DNA from 4 places in the Paenibacillus sp. GD4 genome. Region 3 is predicted to be linked to each of the others. Evidence: riboswitches for the same ligand, from Rfam matches in the RefSeq annotation. Region 3 holds a riboswitch; each other region holds the start of a gene.
The links. Region 3 has a riboswitch for cyclic di-AMP ahead of RAC89_RS08965 (stalk domain-containing protein). Riboswitches for the same ligand answer to the same signal wherever they lie in the genome.

Region 1: linked by a shared signal. The riboswitch ahead of RAC89_RS11150 (C40 family peptidase) and the one ahead of RAC89_RS08965 (stalk domain-containing protein) in region 3 are both predicted to bind cyclic di-AMP.
Region 2: linked by a shared signal. The riboswitch ahead of RAC89_RS10865 (resuscitation-promoting factor) and the one ahead of RAC89_RS08965 (stalk domain-containing protein) in region 3 are both predicted to bind cyclic di-AMP.
Region 4: linked by a shared signal. The riboswitch ahead of RAC89_RS17250 (TrkH family potassium uptake protein) and the one ahead of RAC89_RS08965 (stalk domain-containing protein) in region 3 are both predicted to bind cyclic di-AMP.

What each region holds. Positions count from the first base shown of each region.
Region 1 covers NZ_JAVCYK010000001.1:2,365,107-2,368,295, reverse strand. The annotation lists gene RAC89_RS11155 (cryptochrome/photolyase family protein) at 1-1,296, opposite strand, end outside; gene RAC89_RS11150 (C40 family peptidase) at 1,449-1,919, opposite strand; cyclic di-AMP (ydaO/yuaA leader) riboswitch at 1,924-2,060, opposite strand; gene RAC89_RS11145 (hypothetical protein) at 2,321-2,788, shown strand; gene RAC89_RS11140 (hypothetical protein) at 2,916-3,189, opposite strand, start outside.
Region 2 covers NZ_JAVCYK010000001.1:2,308,041-2,311,229, forward strand. The annotation lists gene rsmA (16S rRNA (adenine(1518)-N(6)/adenine(1519)-N(6))-dimethyltransferase RsmA) at 1-40, opposite strand, end outside; gene rnmV (ribonuclease M5) at 97-654, opposite strand; gene RAC89_RS10865 (resuscitation-promoting factor) at 855-1,994, opposite strand; cyclic di-AMP (ydaO/yuaA leader) riboswitch at 2,267-2,452, opposite strand; gene RAC89_RS10870 (TatD family hydrolase) at 2,675-3,189, opposite strand, start outside.
Region 3 covers NZ_JAVCYK010000001.1:1,920,884-1,924,072, reverse strand. The annotation lists gene RAC89_RS08975 (hypothetical protein) at 1-56, shown strand, start outside; gene RAC89_RS08970 (polysaccharide deacetylase family protein) at 111-806, opposite strand; gene RAC89_RS08965 (stalk domain-containing protein) at 933-1,754, opposite strand; cyclic di-AMP (ydaO/yuaA leader) riboswitch at 1,755-1,922, opposite strand; gene RAC89_RS08960 (DUF6483 family protein) at 2,071-2,787, shown strand; purine riboswitch at 2,900-3,002, shown strand; gene purE (5-(carboxyamino)imidazole ribonucleotide mutase) at 3,147-3,189, shown strand, end outside.
Region 4 covers NZ_JAVCYK010000001.1:3,553,535-3,556,723, reverse strand. The annotation lists gene RAC89_RS17255 (potassium channel family protein) at 1-376, opposite strand, end outside; gene RAC89_RS17250 (TrkH family potassium uptake protein) at 391-1,743, opposite strand; cyclic di-AMP (ydaO/yuaA leader) riboswitch at 1,813-1,952, opposite strand; gene RAC89_RS17245 (CPBP family intramembrane glutamic endopeptidase) at 2,206-3,189, shown strand, end outside.

The sequences.
Region 1 (3,189 bases), 440 kb from region 3:
TGCCCTGAGGTCTACAATGGCATGGGGCTGCGGCTTGTGAATCAGCTTGTCCGGCAGATGAGCCAGCTCCGGCAGCCACCGCCGAATATACGTTCCGCTCGGATCGTGCGTCTCCGATTGCGTTACGGGATTCATGATGCGAAAGTACGGCGCCGCGTCGAAGCCGAGGGAGGCGCACCAGAGCCAGCCCCCGCGATTCAGCGAGTTATCGTAGTCGTTGAGCTTCCGGCGGAAGTACCGCTCACCATAGGTGAACGGACACAGCAGGTTCTTCGTCAGGAACATGGCGGTGATCATACGGAGCCGGTTCGGCATCCAACCGGTTGTGTTCAGCTCCGTCATCGCGGCATCGATGATGGGAATGCCCGTACGAGCCTCCGCCCAGGCAGAGAAGTGATGCTTCGACAGCGAAGAGAAGTCATAGGACTTCTCGTAGGTGAAGAAGCGCGGATCGAGCCGCGCCTGGTACAGGTAGAAGTCGCGCCAGGCCAGCTGGCGCCGCCAAGGTTCGGCGTCGTCGCCGCTGTCCGACAGCGCCGCATAGACGGCGCGGATGGACAGCGCGCCGACGTTCAGGTGCCGGCTCAGGCGGCTCGTCCGATCGCTCGCGTAGCGATCGCGGCCGCCGGCATAGCCGGCAAGACGCTCGCCGAGGAACGCGGCGAGCTCCTCCTCGGGCGCGGCCCCCGGGCAAGCCGCGCCTGCCAACGCCGCTGCCGGCTCCGCAGGCAGCGTAGCCAGCCCCGCCGCGCCCGCGGCCAGCGGCGCGCAGTGCAGCTCCCGCACGTGCGCAGCGAACGGCGGGCGGAAGCGTTCCCGCAAGTAGTCGCACCACTTGCGGTAGAAGGGCGTGAACACCTTGTACGGCTCGCTCCGCCCCGACCAGCGCTGGAAGTCGCGCAGGTCGACGAGCGGCAGCTCGGGCAGCGCGGTGACGGCCACACCGGCTTCGCTCGCTACCTCGCGCAGCGCCCGATCGCGGGCGATCGCATACGGGGTGAAGTCCTCGTGAAACACGAGCTCCTTCACCTCATGCTCCGCCAGCAGCCGGCGCACCACTTCCGCCGGCTCCCCCCAAAGCACATGCAGCCGGGCTCCCGCGGCCGCATACTGCTCCTGCAGCCGACGGGCGTGCTGCAGGAAGTTGATCCCGCTGTGCTCGAGATACCGCTCCTGCCGCAGCAGGAACGGGTCGAGAATCAGCACATGCAGGCTGGGGCAGCGGTGTTCTCGAATATAGTCGAATCCGGGCAGATCATCCACACGCAAATCTTTGCGGTGAAGAAACAGAATCATCCTTCATCCGACTCCTTTCCACATATCATACCGGGTTACGGATCTGTACTTTACTCTACCCTAAAGAGATCAAAGAAAGAAAGCCCTGCTTTTGATCCGCGGTCCGAAGACGGACGGATAAAAAACAAGGCTTTCATTCGATTACATTGGACTTAATTCGCGTCGGTCATCAGCTGCTCGTATTGCTCATCCGATAGAACGCGGCGCGCCGTAACGTAACGCTTAGCGTAATAGTTGTCGCTCATCTTGGTGATGACGACGCCTTGGTTCGTAGCGGAGTGGTAGAACGAACCCCCTCCGACATACACACCTACGTGAGAGATTCCTTTGCCGTCCGTGTTGAAGAACACAAGATCTCCTGCACGAAGATCATTCTTGTCCACCCATGTACCCTTCTCAGCTTGTCCCTTGGACGTGTGAGGAAGATCGATGCCGAACTTATCAAATACGAACGAGGTGTAACCGGAGCAATCGAAGCCTTTCTTCGTTGTGCCGGCCCATTTGTATGGGGAACCCAATCCGTCGTTAACAGCTTGGCTTAGTGGGGTTTCAGCGAAAGCGCTTCCCACCTGAATGGTACAGAACATAGCAATGGAGAGTGCAAAACCGACTAGCTTTTTCAACTGCTGCTTCCCCTTCCGGTGCCTACGAGGTTAGCTTAAGGGTTCGGTTGAAGGTTCCCTATGGTCACTCTGAAGCGAGACCAATTCACCCAAATGTGGTTCCCCCGTTTTCCGCGAACGGAAATTCGGCAAAATTTTCTTTTTTTCTTGCTGTGTACATGTATTCGACTAACATCGAGGTTCTCCTTCCGTTGTCACAATATTGTCAAACTATAAACAAAAATTAAGAAACCGGAAATTTTGTAAGTTGACAGTATATGCTGGTACCAAAAAAAAGGGCGTGAACTACAGCTGAGTAATGTCGATATTAGTCGAATAAGATAATAAAATGTCGTTCCCACTATATTGGTTCCTATGGTAAAATAATGCTAAGCATGTATCACGATAGGCGGGATGAAGGAATGAGCACAACGATCAATTTTCTGGAGCATTTCTGGGATCAGGTGAAGCGGGGAGAGATTCAAAATTATCCGTTGCCGGTTATGCTGAATCAAGGATTGGCTTACACTGTGCAGCTGGAGGATCGACAAACCACGCTGCTTTGGATTCCGCAGGAGGCGACGGGACTCGCTTATGTCGAACGGATTCCCGGTGCCGTGGATATTCATCCGTACTATCGCGGCATGATTGTTTATGACTTCGAGGTTTCCCACGGCACGGACCTCTATAAACCGAAGACGGAAGAGGAGTTGTTCCAGAAGGTGTATCAGCGTGCATGGGAGCTGCAGCAGGCGATTCAGAATTTGATGCAAGGGGAGCCTTACCCGGGGAATGCTGCCGATTACATTACCAAGCTGCACCAGCTCGCGGATTGGCTTCGCTATTATTTGTCCGCAAAGGCGGTAGGCGGTTCCATCAGACTTCGGTGAGCGGTACCCGCGGATCTTTCACTCAAGATGAAGAGGACCTAAGCCTCCATCGTTAAAAAAAGGCGTATCGGCGAGAGGGACAAGCCCTCACCACCGGTACGCCTTTATCGTATAGCCGTGAACGTCTTCACGCCTTCTCCTGCCATAGCGAGTATTGCGTCGTGATAGCCCACATTTTACAGAACATATGCAGAAGACGGTAGATCTGAAACCCGATGAGAGCCACGAAGCCTGCCCAAAGGAACGAGGCGGTCATGACGGCAGCAGAGAGCAGCATGGTCATGAGCAGGAGCGCCCCCCCGAGCAGGACGATCATGCCGATATGGCGGAAGAAGAAGAGCAGCGTGTACATGGTTGACTTGCCGTCAGCCCGGCCGATCTGGAGGAAGAGGAAGAGCAGC
Region 2 (3,189 bases), 390 kb from region 3:
GTCCCAGGCTTTTCTTTAAAGTAAAGCCGTATTTCTGCATTAATTCCTTCGTTCGTTTAGGTGAAGCGATATCCTCGACCGCTTGTCCTTCTTTGCTCACTGCTGCAGCTCTCCTGTCTCTTTGTAAAATTGCTCAAGCGCCGCCTGAAACTCCTCTTGGGAGATTTGAAACATCCGGCACCGGTTATAAAACTGCTTACCGTTACAGTAGCCTATTCCTAACAGCTTGCCCATCCTCAGGCGACGGTCCGCCGCTTGCGGGTGAACAATCAGCCCGGCGTCCATAAGGTCCTCCCACGAAATTTCCGTAGCCTTGCTCTCGTAATCCGTTCGAACGTTATCCAGAGCCCGGCGAATGGCTTCCACCGAAGCATTCTCCACACCGATGTCTCCTTTACTCATTGCGTCCTCCTGCGTCAGGAAGGCATGCTTGCAGCCAGGTACTCGGGAGGCTATGATCTTGCGAATGCGCTCACCGGCATGATCCGGATCCGTGAAAACAATCACACCGCGCCTTTGCTGGGCCAGCTTAATGCGTTTGATGACGCTTTGGTTAATGGCGGAGCCCCCGGTTTCGATCGTCTCCGCTTCCACGGCTCGTTTGATGGCAACCGTGTCATCCTTGCCCTCTACCACAATGATTTCCTTGATCACGCGCTTCTTCAACCTCTTTCATGAAAAGCGAAAAAAGAAGAGGACCTGCGCCTTGTCGGACGCAAGCGATTGCCTCTTCTTTCCCACATTATCTATATCATGATTCTGCCCTGCCCTGCCGTAATGCATACAGGGCGGCTATCCGCTCATTTTCGCTGTTGAGCTCATACACGCAAGCGGTTTGATCCCGTCCATCACAATTAATCTGCTGTCGGCTTCTTCGGTCCGATGATATACATTGTGTACCCTCGTTTCGTACCAAAACGTTGGGCATTCTGTAAGCTGTCAAAGTAAAGATCGATGATATTTCCCTTGATCGCGCTGCCGGTATCCTCCGCACGGCGGAATCCGATACCTTCAATGTAAACCCACCAGCCCATGGGAACCACCTTCGGATCCACTGCAATGGTTCGGCCTTCTGTCACTTTCGTGCCTGAGGAAGTTATTCCGTATTGAGGGTGCTCTGCACTTTTCCCTGTCGATACGGCACTGGCGGTATAAGCTGTTACGGTGACGTTATTGATTACCTGCTTATAGCCGAAGGTAACGCCTGCTTTGGTTACCTGATCCACAGTGGGGGAGCCGGACGACAGCACAACCACCGGGTTTTTCGTACCTACCGCTACGATTTTCTTGATACTCTCGGACTGAACCTTTTCATCGACGATTTGCTCTGCTACGAGTACACCGTCTTCAAACACTTTTTCCTTGGTTTTCAGAACAACGCCCTCTTGACCTTCCTGTACGACTTGCTCTTTGCCCTTCAGCAGCTGGGGATCATTCTTCTTCACGGTCTCGAATGCAATCGATTCCGTAATTTCTTCCGTCTCTTTTTTCACTCTAACGATCTCGATGGCTGCACCGCCCGATAATGGCTCTCCCAATCCCGGCGACACCTTATCGAGCTCCCCTACGGCGATGTTCGATTCGGCAAGCGCGGCTTCCACTGTCTTCGCGACCGTGTACACCGTCTTCGTTTCTCCATCTGCCGTAACTTGAACCGGTATGGCCTTTTCGATGACAACACGGTCTCCCGACTTGACCGCACCCTGCAGCGGCTGAGATACCTTGTCATTCTGGCTTACGGCTATCCCTTGCTCATCCAGTATGCGCTGTAGAACAGAATGCCTTGTCTGGAACGTCTGCTCCTGACCGTCTACAACGATTGATACGCGCTTAGTGGCCGTACCGTACAACATCATTAAGAACATGAAGACAATAGCGAATGAAAGTAACGCAGCAACTGAAATCATACGCAAGTTTTCATGCTTCCATCGCAATGCGAAGGTCATGCTGGATGATCGTCTTACATGGGTTTGTTCATGAGTCACAACGCCCACTTGTTCGGTCCTCCTTCAAAGCCCCGCCGTCGACTATTTTGCATGATTCATCTGACGCGACTAAGGTTATTTGGTATTACCAAGGTCCAACCGTTATATCTGAACATCAGATCTTAAGACTTGCCCTTGTCCCCACCTCCTTTGATTCACTTGTATGAATCGACCGGGATGAATATCCCTAAGTGGACAACAAAAAACAAGCCAGAGAAGAGGAACCTTCCCGTGACTTGTTCTCATTTTAATCTAAAATGAAAAAGCAGCACACGACAATTGTTACCTCTCTCTTAACGCTTACGAGGTTAGCTGACGGATTCGGACATGAGAGTTGCCCTACTCAGAAGCTGCTGAGGCTTCTAAGATTCACCCCTGAAAATGCGTCTGCAGTCATATGGACTAGCTGCTGCATAACGCGATGCGGTTCCCCCGTTTCCCTTACGGAAACTCAGCGATGTTGGAAATTTGGTAATTTGTATTAAGTTAATATTGAGTTTACGATGGTACGGCTGAGTTGTAAAGTATACAAACTCGTGAAATTAGGGTTAATTTCACCCGATTTTCGCTATTATAGCCGTATTTTGCAAATAAACATACTTTCCTCTTCGTAAATCTCTTGATTTCACGAATTTGCTCCATTTATCCCTATTTCGACAAAAAAGGGCGTGGCCGAATGTGCACCTAATCTAGGTTAGTCTAAAAAGCTTGGACGCATTGTCGGATGTTATCCTTCCTAGGTCCTCCGTACTAATTCCCTTGATTTCCGCCGCGGCCTCGGCAACGTACCGGACATATGCCGATTCGTTCCGTTTGCCCCGAAACGGGTGCGGAGTGAGGTAAGGAGCATCCGTCTCAATGAGCAGACGTTCGAGCGGAACTTTCTCGAGCACCTCCTTCGGCTGCTTGGCATTTTTGAAGGTGACCGGCCCTCCGAACGAGATATAAAAATTCATATCCAGGCACTCCTTGGCGATTTCCCAGCTGCCGGAATAACAGTGCATCACGCCCCCTACCTCCGCAGCTTTTTCCTCACGAAGCACCTGAACGACATCCTGATGCGCATCCCGGTTATGGATCACAATGGGCTTTCCCACTTTGCGTGCCAATCTTATTTGATCGCGAAAGATGCGAAGCTGAATATCCTTCGTGCTCTTATCCCAATAGTAATCCAGTCCGATTTCACCGATTGCTACTACCTTAG
Region 3 (3,189 bases):
CTTATGACAACCGGGATCAGCGCTTCGATAATAAAGAAAACGGGAAGCCGATCTAACAAGGCTCCCTCAGCAAATGCATAAAACCCGAGCCTCCGACGGAGGACTCGGGTTTATTTTTTCGTTCTCGAAATCAGATCGGATACCGTGACAAACTCATAGCCCTGCTGTTTGAGCTCGGGGATAATCCGCTTCAACGCCTCCACGGTTTGGCTGCAATCCCCCTCAAGGTCGTGGAACAAAATAATATCGCCGTTATGCACATTGCCAAGCACTGTCTGTACAATCTTGTCCACACCCGGCTTGCGCCAATCCTGAGTATCCTGGTACCAGGACCACATGACTACCGTGAGCTTGTCCTCCTTCATCGAATGGAGCAGCGTATCGTTGTAGAAGCCTCCCGGCGGCCGGAAAACATGCGGCATTTGCTCAGTTATATCGAAGATAACCTCCTGCGTTTGCCGGATCTCATCGACGAGGCGTTCGGCAGGGTAGTTTTTGAGAAAATGATGGTCAAAGGTGTGATTCGCAATCTCATGCCCTTCGTTCACTTCACGGATGGCGATCTTCGGGTACATCTGTACTCTTTTGCCTAATACAAAGAAGGTTGCCTTCGCTTGATACTGGTTCAAAATATCGAGAATTTGCGGGGTATAGCGGGGGTTCGGCCCATCATCGAACGTAATGGCGATCAGCTTCTGATCGGTATCCACCTTCCACACGACCTCACTGTTCGGATTCGCGGAGGAGCTGCCCATGGTTAATAAAGCAGCAAGCATCAACATTGGTAAACGGCTGAGCTTCTTCATCTAACGTACACCTCCGGATATGAGATCTATTCATTAGAGTGGGGAACGGCCAACCGTTCTATGCAAGCAGCTCCTAAGGCAAAAAAAAGCAGCCTTCCACGAATGCAGAAGACTGCTTTTCTCTCCCTACTTCAGCACATAAATCTTAACCTGTTGAATGCCGAAATTGTAAGCCTTGCTTTTGCTGACAGGAACGAAGATATCGATCTTGTTGCCTTTCACCGCGCTGCCTACGTCGGTCGCCGTAGCAAACATCCCGTCCTGAGGCAGACCGTCGAACGAGTACCCTTCGATATACACCTTGGATCCAAGCGGAATAACCGAGGGATCAACGGCAATCGTGCCGAGCTGCAGAGGGTTGCCCATGTAGTCGCGGGCGCCCCAGCCATTCTCGGAAGGGGAAGCGGTATAGGCGGTTGCCTTCGCTTCGATGACCTTCTCATACTTGGGTGCATACCACGCAGGAGCGTAATATTTGCCGTCGGTGCCGTAAATGCCGATCCGGTTCGTACCATCCCACTGAGCTATCATGCCAAAGGCATCTGAGATCAATCGGAATGGAACATAAGCACGACCGTCAATAAGTGCCGTATTGTACGTTTGGGAGGAGGCTTGTCCGTTTATAGAAATGGTTGGATTGCCTAAGGTAAAAGAGACGGTCGTTTTCTCGTTGGATAAAGCGATCTGGATATCCGAGCCGTTCTGGGTCCAAGACGTCTTCAATCCAAGCTGATCGGCAATGATACGTGCCGGAACCTGAAGCTTGTGCTGCTCCGGGTCGATAAACGGCTGTGCGTCAGGGAACACCACCAGCTTGTCGTTCACCTGCACCTTTACATCATCGTTGGTGAGCGCCGGTGCGGCGTGAGCCGGTGTGCTTGCGAAAACAAGCGGCAGCGCCAAAGCGCATGCCAAAGCAAAGCCTTTGGTACGAGAAAAAAGTGACATTGAGTTCCTCCTATTTGCCTCCGAGGTTAGTTGTCGGGTTCGGGAAGAGGTATGCTCCCTAGCTGCGTTCCGTTACGGCTGCCAAGCCGCGCGGCGCAGCATTCACCCCATGGGTAATGCGTCCCCCGTACGTACATGAAAAACTGTATGATTCGGCATTTTTTAAATTTACCACAGGATAAATTCGAGCTCAACTCATAAATTCATCCAAATCCTCCCTCTATTTGGAAGAAGCTTTTCCATGAGCAGGGCGCCAGTGGTACAATAAGGTATATTCGGAAGATAAGCGCGTTTTCTGTCGGAAGAGGGGAAGATTATGTATCAACGGGATTATATATTGCGGCTCATCAAGCAGGCGGCCGAGGCGATCCACAAGGTGATGTTCCTGAGGAAAAACAGGCAGCTTGAGGAAGCGATGGCGCTTCTGAACCAGGCGATGAAGCAGCTTCTAGGCTTGAATTCAGACCTGGTCAGGGCGTTGTCGGTAAAGGATTTGCTTCTGCTGCTGTCCAAAACGGGTGAGGTGGATCTCGGGAAAACTCTGGCGCTCGGGGATATGCTGAAGGCGGAGGCTTTACTGCTCGACGATCTCGGAGAGGTTCAAGGGGCGCGGCAATGCAGGCTTAAGGCAGCCGAACTGCTGCTGACGGCAAGAATACCTGATGCATTGGAGGGAGAATGGCGGGACGCTTTTATCGTATTAATTGACGAGTTACTGATTCCGGTAGAGCGGTCGAGCAAGCCGGAGGGGTTATTGACTCTGCTATTCCCCTATTATAATGAAACCGGCCGATGGGCGAAGGCGGAGGATGCTTTGTTTCATTATATAGAAGCAATTTCAGGTGGCGGGAAGGAGGAGCAGCTGCTAGAGCTGTTATACCGCGGAGCGGAGATGGTGCAGCCATGGACAGGACTGTCGGAGCAAGAGCTGTCCGCAGGCGGCTTATCGTCGGAGGAAGTTGAGGAGCTGCTTAGGGAACTTCAGGAAATGAAACGGAAGGTTTCGGCACGTCTGGAAAATAAGCGTGAATGAACTGTGAAATGCGAACTATTTTTCTTGATAAAATATTGAATGTTCGGTTTTTAATGTTGACATGCGATGTGAATGGCGGTAAACTAAAAAGGCAAAATGCTCCACAATCAGTATGAATATCGTCGAATCATCTCGTATAATGTCGGGAATATGGCCCGATAAGTCTCTACCCGAAAACCTTAAATTTTTGGACTACGAGTAAGCGAAGAAATGGAAAGGTCGGCACGCGATGCACGGCCTTAGCTTGCGCTTAGGGGTACTTCTTGTCGTCCTGCCGGTAGATTGCATAGGCTGCAACTCTATCACCCAGGGCGTTTTTTGTTTTCATAATAGATGAAATTTTTAGATGGAGGTTCGTGATGTCTGTTCTTGTTGGTGTCATTATGGGAAGCCAGTCGGATT
Region 4 (3,189 bases), 1.6 Mb from region 3:
CCATATCCCGCTCGGGGAAAATCACTCTGTCCACACCGAGCTTCTCCAGCACTTTGCCGTGCAGATCGGACAGCGCCTTGGCCACGACCTTCTTCACGCCGATATCCTTCAATAGAATGGCGGCAAGAATACTTGCCTGGATGTCGTCTCCGATGGCTACGACCACACAATCAAAATTCCGGATGCCGAGTGAGCGCAGCACATCCTCATCCGTAGCGTCGGCGACGACGACGTGCGTCAGCACGTCGCTCATTTCATCAACGGATTCTTCATCCTTGTCGATTCCAAGCACCTCGAACCCAAGCTTTACCAATTCCTTGGCGATGCTGGAGCCGAAGCGGCCCAGTCCGATGACAGCGTATTGACTTCTCTTCATTTGCGGTTGTTCCCCTATCCGATAGTAATTTTCCCTTCCGGGTATCTATATAGCTCTTTTTCCGTTTTCGGGCCGAGCGCATAAGCGAGCGTCAGCGGGCCGAGACGGCCGATAAACATCATGAGGCAAATCATCACCTTGCCGAAATCCGTCAAATCCGGTGTGAGGCCCATCGTCAAGCCTACGGTAGCGAAGGCCGACGTCACCTCAAATAAAATCATCAAGAAGTGGTGATCCTCTGTAGTGGACAGCAGCATCGACGCGAAGACGACCAGGAATAGCGCAAACAAGGTCAGCGTGATCGCCTTGAGGATCCGGTCCTTGCCTAAGCGATGCCGGAACATAACGATGTCCTCCTTGCCCCGGATCATGGCAATAACAGCCCCAATCAGAATCGTAAAGGTCGTCGTTTTGATCCCGCCCCCCGTCGAGCCCGGAGAAGCCCCGATGAACATCAGGATGATGATAAAAAATTGAGTGGCCTGCCGCAGGCCCGCGAGATCCACCGTGTTCGGTCCCGCCGTTCGAGGGGCAACCGACTGGAATAGGGAGCTGAGGATTTTACCTGATAAATCCAGGGACCCTAGTGTTCTCGTATTCGTGAACTCAAACAGGAAGATAACAACCGCTCCTAATCCTATGAGAAAAGCGGACATGCTTAGAACTACCTTTGAATGAAGAGACAGCTTTCTCAACTTGCGGTAATCGAGCAGATCCGATAAAACCACAAACCCGAGGCCCCCAAGCACGATCAGCGCGCAAGAGACAAGGTTGATCATCCAATCGTCGACGTAGCTCGTAAAGCTGGAGAATGGACCTGTGATCGGCCCGAAAATATCAAACCCCGCATTATTAAAGAAAGAAATTCCGTGAAAAATTCCAAACCAGATCGCCTGGCCCGGCTCCATGTCCATAGAAAACCGGATGGCATACAATACGGCACCCATAAACTCTATCGTAAGAGAATAATAAAGCACCTTGCGGATTAAGCGGACGATTCCTTCCATACTGCCTTGATTCATCGCTTCCTGCAAAATAAGCCGTTCTTTTAAGGAGATACGTTTACGAAGAGCAAACGCGAACAGCGTCGACATCGTCATAAACCCTAAGCCGCCTACCTGAATCAATGCAAGGATAACGATTTTGCCGAAGATGGTAAACGATGTCCCGGTGTCCACCACTACAAGACCGGTTACACAGGTGGCCGAGGTAGCCGTGAACAAAGCATTCAGGAATGACAGCGGCTTGCCCGTTGCCGAAGCGATAGGCAGAGTCAGCAAAATCGCTCCCGTCACAATAATCGCGGCGAAGCCCAGTACGAGTATTTGCGGCGGCGTCAGCTCAAATTTTTTCTTTAAACGTTCCACATATTGCACCTTCCGTCCGTTTTTTGAACAACAAAAAAGACACTGGAAGCCCAATGCCGTTTGTATTGGTTCCTGTAACACGCAAGCCTACGAGGTTAGCTGTCGGATTCGGATGTACAGGCACCCGTTCAGTATGCGGCCGCAGACTGAATTCACCCCTAATATCATGGTTCCCCCGTTTTCCATAGGAAATTCGGCTCTATGCAATTGATTTGAATTATAATCCTCCGTCTGTCGGAATACAAACCCCATTTTGCAGCGATTATTCGGCATATTCGGTGAACTTGGCGCTTCGTGTCGACCCAGCAGGGGCGTACGCTAGCTTTACATGCATTTACCGTCCCTTATCTCCGTCAATCATTGGATTTCCAAGATGAATGTATGCTACCTTAAGAGAATAAGATGTTTAGTAACGCATGCAGGGGAATTCATTATATATCATTCGATTTCAAGGAGAAGCCGATGCCCAAACGTTATCAAGATCCTTCGCTTTTGTGGTTAGCTGTAGTCGGTCTGGTATTGTATCTCGGAGTTACGTTTCTTACGCCCTTCATGGAACAGGACAAGCAGATGGAGGAGCAGCCGCAGGCTCCCACTCTAAGCAAGCAGCAGGCCGCGGAAACAGCCGCAGCCTTCGCTAAGAAAATGCTGTCCTTGACGGAGCCATACGACACGTCTACTTATTATCAGTCTCACACGGTAAGAAGCGGTTATTTGCAGAAGGAAAAGCTGACGGAAGCGTATGAGAAGCAGTTCGGGGACCGCCTTCCGATTGATTATTACGAGGTGGAAATCGGGGAGCAGGCAACGGGTACTACCTACTTTGTGGATGTGGATTATCACAAGGGGAATATACTGGCATGGCAAACCGTAAGGACCGCTTCTTCTAAAAGCAAAACGGTCAGCGCCGCTGCAGCCCCCCCCGACCAATTCATCGGTTCGACATTTGCGGAACAGGGGTATGTATTTAGTGATTTCACGCTGAAGGATGGCAAGCCCGCTGCCTCAGGAGAGCTGGTGTACGAGCACAAGCAATGGCGGATTGGAGAAGCACCGTTCCGTATTGCCGTGAAAGCCTCCGGAGAGCTCGTATCGCACTTCAAGCCGGGCTTTGCCGTACCGGATACGTTCATCGCCTGGCAGGAAGCGGAGGACCGGCAATCCGGATGGATGACCTGGATCAGCATGGGCGTATCCAGTCTGATGACGCTGGCTTCCTTGATTGTGATCATAAAATATCGGCGCGAAATCACTTTATCACGCGGACTGACCATGTCGATTGCTTTCGCAGCCATCTACATCACGAACAACTTCAACATGATCCCGGCCGTGCGCTCACAGCACGGAGCCGCCCCTTCGGGCGACGGAATCGGCTTTTATCTATGGATTATCAATATTTTCGTTGTGCTTGTCGCGCTGTCGGCTTATTTCGCCTTCGTTGCCGGC